2 regions of the Arthrobacter sp. NicSoilB8 genome follow, and region 2 is predicted to be linked to the other one. Evidence: predicted binding sites of a transcription regulator. Region 2 holds the regulator's gene; the other holds the start of a gene.
What was found. The regulator HrcA, encoded in region 2, represses chaperone genes, less so after heat shock. The targets are predictions, from matches to a motif close to TTNGCACTCGNNNNNNNCGAGTGCNAA.
Positions count from the first base shown of each region.

Region 1 (7,542 bases), 960 kb from region 2:
GTCCAGCCCTGGGAGATCACCTCGAGCCAGCGGGTCCGTGGCAGGAAGAACATGCTTGCGGCGAGTACGGCCACCAGGACGGTCACGGCCGCCGGCAGGAGGCGCCGGAAGAGGTGCAGCCAATGCTTGAAGAGCGCCATCGGCCGGCCCTGCTCGTAGCGGCCGACGAACTGCAGCGTCATGAGGAATGCCGAAATCAGCAGGAACACATCGACGCCGCCGGACACGCGGCCCAACCAGATGTGGTAGGTCATGACCATGAGCACGGCCAGGGACCGGAGTCCTTGGATTTCGGGCCTGAATGTCGATTTCCTGCCCGCCCGCGGTGCCGCACCGGATTGGGCAGGCGGGGGCAGGGTTCTTTGCTGTGTCATAGAACAACCCCTCAACCAGATAACCAAAGCGTCTATGTTACTAAACTGTGATGTTCATGGCCAATCGCGGCGACGGCCACAGACCTCTATTGAGGCATGCCAAGGTGTGAGTTTCCCGGGAAGCGTGAGTGGATGGGCTGTGTCCGACGGCGGCGAGGCGGCAGATTCCGCGGCAGTTGCGGACTCCTGCGCGGTTGGAATGTTGGCGATAAGTGGGCGGAGGCATGCCCGGATCCGGACAGAAAAAAGGACGGCCCGGCAAGCAATTGCCGGACCGTCCCCTCTGCGGGCCGAGATTAGTGCTTGTGGCCTGCGTGCTCGTCTTCGTCGGCCGGCTTCTCCACCACGAGGGTTTCCGTGGTGAGGACCAGCGCGGCGATGGAGGCGGCGTTGCGCAGAGCCGCACGCGTCACCTTGACGGGGTCGATCACGCCAGCGGCGATCAGGTCCTCGTACTCGCCGGACTTGGCATTGAAGCCCTGGTTGACGGCGGATTCGGCCACCTTGGCAACCACGACGTAGCCGTCGAAGCCGGCGTTCTGGGCGATCCAGCGCAGCGGCTGGGTCAGAGCACGGCGGACGATGCCGACGGCAGCAGCGGCGTCACCTTCGAGGGCCTGGACGGCAGCATCCTCGTCGAGCGCCTTGAGCGCGTGGATGAGGGCGGAGCCGCCGCCGGCCACGATGCCCTCTTCGAGGGCAGCGCGGGTCGAGGACACGGCGTCCTCGATGCGGTGCTTCTTTTCCTTCAGCTCGACCTCGGTGGCAGCGCCAACCTTGATCACGCCGATGCCGCCGGCCAGCTTGGCCAGGCGTTCCTGCAGCTTTTCCTTGTCCCAGTCCGAATCGGTGCGGGTCAGCTCGGCGCGCAGCTGGGCAACACGGGCGGCGACGTCTTCGGCCGAACCGGCGCCGTCGACGATCGTGGTGTTGTCCTTGGTGACAGTGATGCGGCGTGCGGTGCCGAGCACCTCAAGGCCGACGGTGTCCAGGCTGAGGCCCAGCTCCGGGGAGACGACCTGTGCACCCGTGAGGGTCGCGATGTCCTGCAGCATGGCCTTGCGGCGGTCACCGAAGCCCGGTGCCTTGACGGCGACGACGTTCAGCGTGCCGCGGATGCGGTTGACGATGAGCGTGGAGAGGGCCTCGCCCTCGACGTCTTCGGCGATGATGAAGAGCGGCTTGGAGCTCTGCAGCGCCTTTTCCAGCAGCGGCAGGAAGTCCTGCACGGAGGAGATCTTGCCCTGGTTGATCAGGATGAGGGCGTCCTCGAGGACTGCTTCCTGGCGTTCCGCGTCAGTGACGAAGTACGGGGACAGGTAGCCCTTGTCGAACTGCATGCCCTCGGTGAGGACCAGCTCGGTCTGCGTGGTGGAGGATTCCTCGATGGTGATCACACCATCCTTGCCGACCTTGCCGAATGCCTCGGCCAGGAGCTCGCCGACCTCGTCGCTCTGGGCGGAGATCGCGGCGACGTTGGCAACCTGCGTGCCTTCGACCGGGCGGGCGTTTTCCAGCAGGCGGGCGGCGACGGCCTCGACCGAAACCTCGATGCCGCGCTTGATCTCGCCCGGTGCGGCGCCTGCCGCAACGTTGCGCAGGCCTTCCTTGACCAGGGCCTGGGCCAGAACGGTGGCGGTGGTGGTGCCGTCACCGGCGACATCGTTGGTCTTGGTGGCGACCTCCTTGGCAAGCTGCGCGCCAAGGTTTTCGTAGGGGTCGTCCAGCTCGATTTCACGGGCGATGGTCACACCATCGTTGGTGATCGTGGGGGCGCCCCACTTCTTGTCCAGTACGACGTTGCGGCCGCGCGGGCCGAGCGTGACCTTGACCGTGTTGGCGAGCTTATCGATGCCGGCTTCAAGCGACCGGCGGGCAGCGTCGTTAAACGCAAGCTGCTTTGCCATGGTTTTGTCCTTTCAAGACAGAACCCCGCGCAACTGATCCGTTCATGACGAAGGATCTGCTGCGCGGGGGTCCAAGAGAGTTACTTTACGACGATCGCCAGAACGTCGCGGGCGGAGAGCACGAGGTACTCGGTGCCGCCGGTCTTAACTTCGGTTCCGCCGTACTTGGAGTAGATGACAACGTCACCAACGGCAACGTCAACGGGAACGCGGTTGCCGTTGTCGTCAAAGCGGCCGGGGCCTACTGCAACAACTTCGCCTTCCTGCGGCTTCTCCTGTGCGGAGTCCGGGATAACCAGGCCGGAAGCCGTGGTCTGCTCGGCTTCGAGCGGGCGGACAACAATACGATCCTCAAGAGGCTTAATAGAGACCGACACTCGGACCTCTCCTTTTCGTCAGCAAATTCGTGGACTATGAAGCGGTGATGCCATGGCGTACAGACCGTCGTCGCGGTGCCGGCAGTAGCCTGGCGGAACCCACTTCATGTGTTAGCACCCTCCTAGGGAGAGTGCTAATGACGACTCTATGTAACTGGTTAGCACTCGGTCAAGGCGAGTGCCAGAAATTCGTCCCCGGTGAACATTTTCGTCAAGGACATGCTCATTGGTTCCGGGCCGGCCAGAGGCACATGCTCACTCTTCCGGGCTCGCCAGGGCACATGCTCATTGGTTCCGGGCCGGCCCGAGGCACATGCCCAGTCTTCGTGGCTGCCGGTGGACACATGGGCATCATGCCCACTCCCCGCGCCCAGCGATGGACATGCCCAATGGTTTCAGACTGCCCAAAGGAACATGCTCATTCCTGGCGCTGGACCAGGGACATGCCCAGCCTCCCGCGAGCCCGACTAAAGGGACATGCCCAGTGGTTCCGCGATGGACCGAGGCACATGCCCATTCTTCGTGGCTGCCGGTGGACACATGGGCATCATGCCCACTCCCCGCGCCCAGCGATGGACATGCCCAATGGTTTCAGACTGCCCAAAGGAACATGCTCATTCCTGGCGCTGGATCAGGGGCATGCTCAGCGGGTCCGGCCTGGACTGAGGGACATGCCCACTCCTGATGCCAGGGGTGGGGCATGTCCTGCAGGCGTTGCGCGCAGGTAACTACTCGCCGGCGAGGTGTTCGAAGTCCACGTCTTCGCCATTGTCCTCGTCCCGGTTACGGCCGGCGTCGTTCCGGTGCCGATACAGCAGCAGGGCCCCGGCGGCGGCCAGGAGGACACCTGCGATCAGGAAGATGATGCCGCCGAGCCGGGCCGCGGCGTACGTGTCGCGGATGGCCCGCGCCTCGTCGGTGGCGTCCTGGACATTCTTGCCGCCGACCGAATACACGGTGGCGTTAAAGGAATCGAGGAAGAAAATGATCACCAGCAGGGCGATGCACACGACGGCGATCACCGCGCCGGCGATCAGCGCCGGCCGGGCGTAGCGCGCCAGCCCCTGCGGTCTCCGGCGCTCCTGCCCGACGTCGTCCGGCCCGTTGTCGTACAGGGCCGCGTCCCGCCCGTCGTCCCCCCCTTCGTCCTGCCCGTTGTCGTACAGGGCCGCGTCCCGCCCGTCGTCCTGCCCGGCGTCGTGTCCCGCTGTGTCCGCTGACGTGCTGTCGCCTGTACCGCTGTCTTCCATGCCGTCAAGCCTATCCCCAGCCGTCCTGTCACAGCGCGCCCGCGGCGCTGAACTACGCTGGATGGCATGACTGACGCACCGCAGGAACACATCGCCCCGATCCTCACGCCCGAGGGCTGGGAGCTGCTGGCGTCGCTGGGCCCCTACCGCGAGGACGAGGCCTTCCGGCTCACCGCGGCGCTGCGCAAGGCCGGCCACTCCCCCGAAATGGTCTCGGCGGTGCTCACCCAGTCCCGGCTGCGCACCAAGGCCGAGGCGAAATTCGGCGAGTTCGCCCGGCAGATGATCTTCACCAGGGCCGGCCTGGAGCAGGCCACCCGGCTCACAGTGGCGGCCCGGCACGCGCAGCGGTTCGCGGAGGCAGGAATCGGCCACGTGGCCGATCTCGGCTGCGGGCTGGGGGCCGATGCGATGGCGCTGGCGTCCCTGGACATCAAAGTCACCGCCGTGGAACTGGACGAGGCCACGGCCGCCTGCGCCACGATGAACCTGATCCCGTTCCGCAACGCCACCGTGGTCCACTCGGATGCCACGTCGGTTTCGCTCGAGGGGATCGACGGCGTCTGGCTCGACCCCGCCCGGCGCACCACGTCCACCTCGGGAACCAAAAGGATCTGGGACCCGGAAGATTTCTCCCCGCCGCTGTCCTTTGTGGAGTCTCTGGCCGGCTCCGGGCGCGCTGTCGGCGTGAAGATGGGTCCTGGCATGCCGCACGATTCCGTGCCGGCGGACTGCGAGGCCCAGTGGGTCTCCGTGGGCGGGGACGTGACCGAGGTGGCCTTGTGGTTCAACGCGGTGCGGCGCCCCGAAGTGCGGCGCGCGGCCCTCGTGCTCGGACCTCTTGGCGCCGCCGAACTCACCAGCGGCGAGGATTTCGGCGCCGGCCCGTCGGCGCCTGTGGGCCCGGTGGAGGGGTACCTGTACGAGCCCGACGGCGCGGTCATCCGCGCGGGACTGGTCGCCGACGTCGCCCTCCAGCTGGGCGGGCACCTCGTGGACGAGCACATCGCCTACATCTGCGCCCCGGAGTTGCGCGATACCCCGTTCGCCAGGGCCTACAAGGTCCTGGAGGTGATGCCCTTCAACGTCAAGGTGCTCAAGTCCTGGGTCAAGGACAAAGGAATAGGCGTCCTGGACATCAAGAAGCGCGGCACAGCCGTCACCCCGGAGGAGCTCCGCAAGCAACTCCTTCCAGGAGGAAAACCGGCAGGCTCCAAGGCCAGGGGCAAGAAATCAGCCACCCTGGTCCTCACCAGGATCGGCGAGGACCGGGTGGCCGTCTCGGTGGAGCCGGTCTAGCTCCGCCGCCCTAGTTCTCCCCGGCGCGGGGTCGGGCTACTGGGCCCGCATGAAATCCTCGGCGGCCCGGATCTGCTCGTCGGTGGGCCGGATCCCGGTGTACAGCACGAACTGCTCCAGGGCCTGGATCGTGGCTACCTCGGCTCCGGTGATCACGGTCTTGCCGGCCGCGCGGGCGGCCTTGATGAGCGGCGTCTCGGCCGGGAGGGCGACGACGTCGAACACCACCTTTGCCGCGTCGATGGCCTCCTGCGGGTAGGACAGTGCCTCGGCGTCCGGTCCACCTGCCATACCCCCTGCCATACCGATAGGCGTCACGTTAATGATCATGTCAGCTGTGCCCGTGCCGGACCTCGCGGAGCCCAGGTCGGCGCTCCAGGCGAACCCGTACTGTTCGGCCAGGGCGCGCCCGGTGTCCTCGTTGCGGGCCACGACGGTCACGTCCTTGAATCCGGCATCCCGAAGCGCGGCCACGGTGGCCTTGGCCATGCCGCCCGAGCCCAGGACCAGCACCGAGTAGTCGGTGGGGACGGCGTTGCGCTGCAGGAGCTGCTCGATGGCCGTGTAGTCGGTGTTGTAGGCGGTGAGCCGGCCGGCGTCGTTGACAATCGTGTTGACCGAATCGATGGCCTTCGCCGACGGGTCCATGACGTCCACGAGGGCGATCACGTCCTCCTTGTAGGGCATGGACACCGCGCAGCCGCGGATGCCTAGGCCGCGCACGCCGGCGATTGCCTGGGCGAGGTCGGTGGGGGCAAAGGCCTTGTAGATCCAGTTCAGGCCCAGCTGTTCGTACAGGTGGTTGTGGAAGCGCGTCCCGTTGTTGCTCGGCCGGGCCGAGAGCGAGATACACAGGGTCATGTCTTTGTTCAGAATGGGCACAGGTCCATTAAACGCCAGGATCACTCCGGTCCGCCGCTGCCGGGCCGAGGCGTCGCTGACCAGCCCGTATGTGAAGACCCTCACGCGTCAGCGCACACTTTGGCACCGTCCCGGCGCTGCCCCTGCACTAGACTTGGACCACCCGTAGCCCTGCCAGCCGCCCGGGCTGTTCCTTCGTGTGGAAATTCGTGTGGAAGATGGCACGTGACACCGCCGGTGGCACGTCCAGGGGCACGTCCAGGGGCACGTCCGAGGGTATGTGCCAGGGCAGTTCCCGCCGGGACGACGGGCAGGGTCAGCAAAACAGTGAAGGGACCACATGAAGATCGAGTTCGCTTCATCCAGGCAGTCGACTCTTGGCGTGGAATGGGAGCTGGCGCTCGTCGACGCCGAGACCGGTGAACTGGCCTCCGTGGCGAACCAGGTGCTCCGCGGAGTCGCTGCCCGGCACCCCGAGCTCAACGAAGATGACGAACACCCGCACATCAAGCAGGAGCTCCTGCTGAACACCGTGGAGCTCGTCACCGGCATCTGCACCACCGTGGCTGAAGCCAAGGCGGACCTGAGCAGCTCGCTCGCCGCGGTCCGGGAAGTCACCGATCCCATGGGCGTCGAGGTATTTTGCGCCGGGAGCCACCCCTTCAGCCCGCCCCAGCTGCAGCCCGTCACGGACAAGGAACGCTACGCCAAGCTCATCGACCGGACCCAGTGGTGGGGCCGGCAGATGGTCATCTACGGCGTCCACGTCCACGTCGGGCTCGACAGCCGGGACAAGGTCCTCCCCGTCCTGGATGGCCTGGTCAACTACTTCCCGCATTTCCAGGCGCTCTCCGCGTCCAGCCCGTTTTGGGGCGGCGAAGACACCGGCTACGCCTCGCACCGCGCCCTCATGTTCCAGCAGCTGCCCACCGCCGGCCTGCCGTTCCAGTTTTCCCGCTGGGAGGACTACGAGGCTTACGTCCAGGACATGTTCACCACCGGCGTGATCGACACCCTCTCCGAGATCCGCTGGGACATCCGGCCCGTTCCGGCCCTGGGCACCATAGAGATGCGCATCTGCGACGGCCTGGCGACCCTCGAGGAAGTCGGGGCCATCGCCGCCCTGACCCAGTGCCTTGTCGACGAGTTCTCCACGACGCTGGAGAACGGCGGCACCATTCCGACCATGCCGCCATGGCACATCCAGGAAAACAAATGGCGCGCGGCCCGGTACGGCCTGGATGCGATCATCATCCTCGACGCTGAGGGCAACGAGCAGCTCGTCACCGAGCACCTGCGCGAGACGCTGAAGCGGCTCGAGCCGGTCGCGGAGAAGCTGGGCTGCAGCGCCGAACTGGCCGACGTCGAGAAGATCATCAAGCGCGGCGCCGGCTACCAGCGGCAGCGCCGGGTGGCCGCCGAGCACGGCGGCGACCTGCGCGCCGTCGTGCTGGATCTGGTCAAGCAGATGCGG
Region 1 is NZ_AP024655.1:3,620,240-3,627,781, forward strand. It holds gene LDO15_RS16265 (acyltransferase family protein) at 1-374, opposite strand, end outside; gene groL (chaperonin GroEL) at 671-2,281, opposite strand; gene groES (co-chaperone GroES) at 2,362-2,658, opposite strand; gene LDO15_RS16280 (hypothetical protein) at 3,387-3,908, opposite strand; gene LDO15_RS16285 (class I SAM-dependent methyltransferase) at 3,975-5,207, shown strand; gene LDO15_RS16290 (shikimate 5-dehydrogenase) at 5,244-6,068, opposite strand; gene LDO15_RS16295 (glutamate--cysteine ligase) at 6,409-7,542, shown strand, end outside.
Region 1: the regulator HrcA is predicted to act here: its motif matches at 2,817-2,843, upstream of groES (co-chaperone GroES).

Region 2 (7,542 bases):
AAGGTCGTCCACGTCACCAACCCCAGCGAGTACCCCACCGGAAAAGTCGCCGAGGTCCGCGAGCCGATGGTGTCCGCCACCATCCTGGCGCCGAACGAGTTTGTCGGCGCCATCATGGAGCTGTGCCAGAGCCGCCGCGGCGTCATGGGCGGCATGGACTACCTCTCCGAGGACCGGGTGGAAATCCGGTACCGCCTGCCGCTGGCCGAAATCGTCTTCGATTTCTTCGACATCCTCAAGTCCAAGACCCGCGGCTACGGGTCCCTGGACTGGAAGGCCGACGGCGATCAGGTGGCCGACCTGGTCAAGGTGGACATCATGCTCCAGGGCGAGCAGGTGGACGCGTTCTCCGCGATCACACACCGCGACAAGGCCTATGCCTACGGCGTGATGATGACCAGCAAGCTGCGCGAACTTATCCCGCGGCAGCAGTTCGAGGTGCCCATCCAAGCTGCCATCGGCTCGAGGATCATCGCCCGTGAAAGCATCCGCGCCATCCGCAAGGACGTCCTCGCCAAGTGCTACGGCGGTGACATCACCCGGAAGCGCAAGCTGCTGGAAAAGCAGAAGGAAGGCAAGAAGCGCATGAAGATGGTGGGCCGCGTCGAGGTCCCGCAGGAAGCCTTCATCGCAGCCCTGACCACGGACGAGTCCAAGGACAAGGCCAAGAAGTAGCGGTGCTGGTAATGACTGCTGCCGCAGCGACGGCGGGCCGGGCCCGTGCCTAGCGTTCTTCCCCTCGGCGACCCCGCGCCGCCGGACGGGCTCCTGCCCGCCCAGGCGGGCGAGGGTGCGGATCAGCGTGCCTTCGGGCTCTATGTGCACATCCCGTTCTGTGCCGTCCGCTGCGGGTACTGCGACTTCAACACCTACACTGCCACCGAGCTCGGCGGCGGGGCGTCGCAGGACGCCTACGCAGCCACCGCGGTCTCTGAGGTGGAGTTCGCCGGACGCGTCCTGGCGGCGTCGGGCCTGCCCGAGCGGCCGCTGAGCACCGTCTTCTTTGGCGGCGGCACGCCCACGCTGCTGCCGGCGGAGGATCTGGCGCGCATCCTCACCGCCGCGATCGGAGCCTGGGGCCTGCAGCCCGGCGCCGAGGTGACCACGGAGGCCAACCCGGATTCCGTCACCCCCGAATCCCTGCAGCTGCTGGCCGACGCCGGGTTCACCCGGGTCTCTTTCGGCATGCAGTCGGCCGTTCCGCACGTCCTGAAGGTCCTGGACCGCACCCACACGCCCAGCCGGGTGCCCGAGGTGGTGCGGTGGGCCCGCGATGCGGGCCTCGCGGTCAGCCTCGACCTCATCTACGGGACGCCCGGGGAGTCGCTGGAGGACTGGCGCTACTCGCTCGAGACGGCGCTGTCCTACGCCCCCGACCACATCAGCGCATACGCGCTGATTGTCGAGGACGGCACCAAGCTTGCGGCGCAGATCCGGCGCGGCGAAGTGCCGGAAATCGACGACGACGACCACGCCGCCAAATACGAACTCGCCGACGATCTGATTTCCGCCGCCGGGCTCGCCTGGTATGAGGTCAGCAACTGGTCCCGCACCCCCGAACAGGCCTGCCGGCACAACCTCGCCTACTGGCGCGGGGACGACTGGTGGGGCATCGGGCCAGGGGCGCATTCGCACGTCGGCGGCGTGCGGTGGTGGAACGTCAAGCACCCCACCGCCTACGCCAACCGCCTCGGCGCCGGTGTTTCGCCCGCCGCCGGACGCGAAACGCTGGACACCGAAACCCGCAACGTCGAACGCGTCATGCTCGAGGCCCGCCTGAACTCCGGACTCGACATCCCGAGCCTCGGCGGCCTGGGCGACACGGGCCGGCACGCCGTCGCCGGGCTGATCGCCGACGGCCTGGTGGATCCCGCGGCCGCCTTCAAGGGGCGGCTGGTCCTCACACTCAAGGGCCGGCTGCTGGCCGACGCCGTGGTCCGCAGGATCCTGCCGGACTAATAAGCCGGGGACATTCTGCCCGGGCCCGGCACCATGCCCCGGGCCGCACCCTCCCACGACACACAAAGAGCCGGCCGCTACGCCCTGACGGGCAGCGGCCGGTTCTGCTGTTGGGAGACGTTGTGGGGGACGGGTCTTTGGATCCGGCCCGGACTACTTGATCCAGCGCAGGTTGAACTCGTAACGGTGCGGCTGGCCGCGGTTGACGTGGATGCCTGCCGCCACCGAGAAGCAGGTCACGGCGATCCAGATCACGGTGGCGAGCACGGCAAAGAGGTTGCCTACCACGGGGATGAAGACCAGCAGATTGGCGAGCACCGCGGCGATCGTCGGCGGCAGTGTGAAATTGAGGGCTTCCTTGGATTCCTGTGCCGTGAACGGGCCGCGGTCCTTGAAGATGAGGTAGATCAGCAGCGAGGGCACGCAGCCCAGGATGCCGCCGAAGTGCGCCAGCGTGGCCCACTGCCGGTCCTCGCTGGCCGTCAGCGGAAGCGCATTTGCCGGAACGCCATGGTACGGGGGCTGGTCATGGCCAGCCTTGTTGTCCGTGTGTTCGCGTGCGTTATCTGCCACGGTGTAGTCCTTTGGATTGCGGTGATGCGTTGCTGCCGGGGTTCGTGCCTGGAATAGCCGGGACTGCGCTGGGGGCGCGGCCGCCGTTTCAAGAATACTTGCTCGGGCGCCTAAATGGAGATCAGGGGCGCGCCGCCACCAGGCTACGGCACGGTGAGGAAGTCAATGACCTCTTCCACCCGGCCGAGCAGGGATGCCTCCAGATCCGCATAGCTGTGCACGGCCCCCAGGAGTTTCTGCCAGCCGAGGCCGATGTCCTCCTTCGTGGAGTGAGGCCAGCCGAACGCCGTCAGGATGCCCGTCTTCCAGTCCACGCCGCGGGGGATCACGGGCCATCGCTCGATCCCCAGGACCGCGGGACGGATGGCCTGCCACACGTCCACGTAAGGGTGGCCCACAATGAGCACGTTGCCGGCGGCGCCCGGCGAGGCCATGACGGCGTCGGCGATCCGCGACTCCTTGGAGTCGGGCACCAGGTGGTCAACGAGCACGCCGAGCCGGCGGCCCGGGCCGGGACCGAACTCCGCCACGGCCGCGGCAAGGTCGTCAATGCCGTGCAGGGGTTCGACGACGATGCCCTCCACCCGGAGGTCGTCGCCCCAGACCTTCTCGACGAGCTCGGCGTCGTGCTTGCCTTCCACCCAGATGCGGCTGGCCCTGGCCACCTGTGCGCGCTGTCCCGCCACCCGGACCGAGCCCGACGCCGTGCGGCCGGCACCGGCGGCGGGAGCGGCCTTCTTCGGGACCGGAGGCATCAGCCGGATCGGCTGCCCCTCCAAAAGGAAGCCGAAGCCGAGGCGGAAGGACCGGGACTTGCCCCGCCGGTCCTCCAACGCCACCACGTGCATGCCGCCTGACTTCTCCACCCGGGTCACGGCGCCCACCCAGCCGGACTGGACCTCCTCGAGAACCATCCCGCGTTCCACGGGAACTTCCGGCAGCTGCGTCTTGGCGGGGGCGGACAGGTTCTGGGGTCCCCAGTTCTGGTACGACATCTCTACACGCTTACTTTGCTCTTGGAATGAACGACGGACAGTGGAACTCTCCGCGAGCCGGAACCGGACCGCATGGGGCGGCCACGGCACGGGCTGCCACGGTCTCAGCGCCGACGTGACGGGAAACTCGATCCCGCGGGCCACGCCTGGAGCGAATCCAATGCTAACAACGCGGCGACTCATATTAGACTGGTTAGCACTTAGGCATGTCGAGTGCTAACCCCTGTCCAGTCGCGGACCGCCCCTGCACCACATCGTGGACGCGAACCGGACGCTGCGGGCGGTACCGACTGCGTGACCGTCGATTGGAGGTGGAGCGTGAGCGAACCGCGCAAACTCGAAGTGTTGCGGGCCATCGTGGAGGACTATGTCCATTCCCGTGAGCCCGTTGGTTCCAAAGCGCTCGTCGAACGGCACCATCTCGGAGTTTCCAGTGCCACGATCCGCAACGACATGGCGGCGCTGGAAGACGAAGGCCTCATCACGGCACCGCACACGAGTGCCGGCAGAATCCCCACGGACAAGGGCTACCGGCTGTTCGTCGACCAGATCTCGGCCGTCAAGCCGCTGTCCCCGGCCGAGCGCCGGGCCATTCAGGCCCTGCTGGAGGGCTCGGAGGACCTCGACGACGTCCTGGACCGGACCGTGCGGCTCCTCGCCCAGCTGACCAACCAGGTCGCCGTCGTACAGTATCCGCTTCTTAGCCGCGCCAGGGTGCGGCACATCGAATTCGTCCTGCTGGCGCCCCGGAAGGTGCTGATCGTGCTGATAGCGGACACCGGCAAGGTGGAGCAGCGCGTGATCGACGTCGGGCAGGACCTTCCTGACGACGCCCTCGCGGAGCTGCGCAGCCGTTTCTTGGCGAGCCTGTCCGGAACCCCGCTGAGCCTGCTGCCGCAGCTGCTGCCCGCCGTCGTCGCCGGTGGACCGCCGGCGCGCCGCGGGGCAGCCCAGGCCCTGGCCCGCGGCCTCGAGGCCCTGGCCACGAGCAGCCGCGAAGAGCGCATGGTCATGGCCGGCACCGCCAACCTGGCCCGCTCCAATGTGGACTTCCCGCTCAGCATCGGCCCGGTGCTGGAGGCGCTCGAAGAGCAGGTGGTGATGCTCCGCCTGCTCAGCGAAATGGCGGAGGACCCGCGCGGCGTCACTGTCAGCATCGGCCGGGAAAACCCCTACGACGGCCTCGCCGAGGCCTCCGTGGTGGCCACCGCCTACGGGCCGGACGCCACGGCCAAGGTCGGCGTCCTGGGGCCCACCCGGATGGACTACCCCACCACCATGGCCGCCGTCCGCGCGGTGGCCCGCTACCTTTCGAGGATCCTGGGGCCTTGACGGGCCCGGGACCGAAGATGACGTCTTGCCCTCGCAGGCAGTGCCCCACCGGCAGTACGAAAAGGAAGAGATACACACTTTGACCAGCCATTATGACGTTCTTGGAGTCTCCCGCGATGCAACGGGGGAGGAGATCAAGAAGGCCTACCGGAAACTGGCCCGGACCCTGCACCCGGACGTGAACCCGGGGGAGGATGCCTCGGACCGGTTCAAGGCCGTCACCCATGCCTACGAGGTCCTCTCCGATCCGCAAAAGCGCCGGGTCTATGACACCACCGGCAACGAGAACGGCACCGACAACGGCTTCGGCGGCGGCAGCTACTCGGGCCAGGGCTTCGCCTTCCAGGACATTTTCGAGACGTTCTTCGGCGCAGGCGGCGGCCAGGGCGGCCCGGCATCCCGGGTCCGCCGCGGCCAGGACGCGCTGATCAGTGTCCGGATCGACCTCCGCGACGCCGTGTTCGGCGTCAACAAGAAGCTAGAGGTCGACACGGCAGTCATCTGCCCCACATGTGAGGGCTCCTGCTGCCGCGAGGGCAGCCACCCGGTCCGCTGCGACATCTGTGGCGGCAGCGGCCAGGTCCAGCGCGCCGTGCGGTCCATCCTGGGCCAGGTCATGACCTCGGCACCCTGCGGATCCTGCGAGGGCTTCGGCACGGTTATCAAGGACCCCTGCAACGAGTGCAGCGGCCAGGGCCGGATCCGCAGCCGCCGCTCCCTGACCGTGAAGGTCCCGGCCGGTGTTGCCACCGGCACCCGCATCCAGCTCTCCGGCCAGGGCGAGGCCGGTCCCGCCGGCGGCCCGGCGGGCGACCTGTACGTGGAGATCCGGGTCAACAACGACCCCACCTACGTCCGCGACGGCGACGACCTGCACGCGAGCCTCAACATCCCCATGACAGCCGCTGCACTCGGCACCGAGATTTCCCTCGACACCTTCGACGGGCAGCAGGAGATCGACGTCAAGGCCGGTACCCAGTCGGGTGAGGTCATCACCCTGCGCGGCCTCGGGGTCACCCACCTCCGCGGCCACGGCCGCGGTGACCTCAAAGTGCACCTGCAGGTCGAAACGCCTGGCAAGCTGGACCACCACCAGGAGGAACTGCTCCGCCAGTTGGCCAAGCTGCGCGGCGAACACTTTACGGAGGGAAAGCTTGCGGCCAGCGGCGGGGTCTTCGCCAAACTCCGGGACCGGCTCGGTAACCTGTAGCGGTGAGTAACCCGGTCTTCTTCACCGCCCCAGGCACCCTGGACCAGCAGGCCCCCGGCTCGGCCTTTGTCCTTGAGGGCGCCGAGGCCCGCCACGCCGTCACCGTCAAACGGCTCGCCGTCGGGGAAGCGGTGGACATCGCGGACGGCGCCGGCAAGCGCCTGACCGGCACGGTGACCGCCGTCGCCCCCGGCGAGATGACCGTCGAGTGCCGGGAGCTGGCCAATGAGCCCCAGCCCGGGATCCGGCTGGTCCTGGTCCAGGCACTCGCCAAGGGTGACCGCGATGAACTTGCGGCCGAAACAGCCACCGAGCTGGGCATCGACGCCGTCATCCCCTGGCAGGCGGAGCGGTCCATTGTGCGGTGGAAGGCCGAACGGGCCGCGAAGGCACACGCCAAGTGGCAGTCGGTGGTGACGGCGGCCGCCAAGCAGGCACGCCGGGCGTGGATTCCGGAGGTCCGTGCCGCCGTCGACGGCGCCGGGCTGCAGGCGGCCGTGGCGGCTGCCGACCTCGCGGTCATCCTGCACGAAGACGCCGTCCGCCCGCTGCGGCAGGTGCTCGAATCCTGGCTGGAAAGTGCCGTGCCCGGCGATGAAGCGTCCCGGGAAGTGCTGCTGATCGTGGGTCCGGAAGGCGGCATCAGCCCGCGGGAAGTGACCCGGCTGTGCGACGCAGGAGCGGTCACCGCCCTGTTGGGACACCATGTGCTGCGCTCGTCCACCGCAGGCCCCGCCGCCACGGTGCTGGCCAGCGACATTCTCGGCCGCTGGTAGCCGGCGCGCTACTGGCAATCTGACCGCATAGTTTACCGGCTGGTAGGGCTGCGGCCCAGGTTATTTCACCGTGAAGCCGCGGGTGTCGAAGAACAGTTCCTTGGCGCTGTCCGACTTCGCGTCCACCTGGGCCACCCGGACCTCGTACCGGCCAGGGCCGAGGTTCGCGGATAAGGTGAACAACCCGGACTGGGTGGTATCGGCTGACGCCGTGGCGTTGCCGTTGAGGTAGGCGGTCTTGGCGTTGTCGCCGTCGACCTTGAGGATCTCCCAGTGCAGTTTCCCGCCCTGGACGGTGCTCCGGCCGCTGATCTTGACCGAGCCGTCAGCCACGGACGCGCCTTCCTGCGGATCAATGATCCACACGGGGGCCACCATCCCTGCGCTCCGGGACGTTGGTGCGCCCAGCCGGACGTGGTCGAAGGCCACGTAATCCGTGTGACCGTCGACCAGCACCACCACCTGCACCTGCTGGCCGGAATCGATCAGGCCCGCGCTGGCCGCGGCGGCCGTCGCCGTGTAGATCAGCTGCTGGACGGCGCGCTCGGCCATGGCCGCATCGACGTTGCTGTTGAAGGCATCGGCGGAGACATCCACGGTGATGACGTTCTTGCCGGAGATCGACGTCGCCAGCTTCTTCGGGTTCTGCCACGGCGTGAAGAAATCCGGGTCCAGCGGCTTCTGGGACATCATCACC
Region 2 is NZ_AP024655.1:2,662,080-2,669,621, reverse strand. It holds gene lepA (translation elongation factor 4) at 1-675, shown strand, start outside; gene hemW (radical SAM family heme chaperone HemW) at 721-1,959, shown strand; gene LDO15_RS12020 (DUF4870 domain-containing protein) at 2,113-2,532, opposite strand; gene LDO15_RS12015 (DUF3097 domain-containing protein) at 2,676-3,527, opposite strand; gene hrcA (heat-inducible transcriptional repressor HrcA) at 3,846-4,859, shown strand; gene dnaJ (molecular chaperone DnaJ) at 4,939-6,069, shown strand; gene LDO15_RS12000 (16S rRNA (uracil(1498)-N(3))-methyltransferase) at 6,072-6,845, shown strand; gene LDO15_RS11995 (Gmad2 immunoglobulin-like domain-containing protein) at 6,906-7,542, opposite strand, start outside.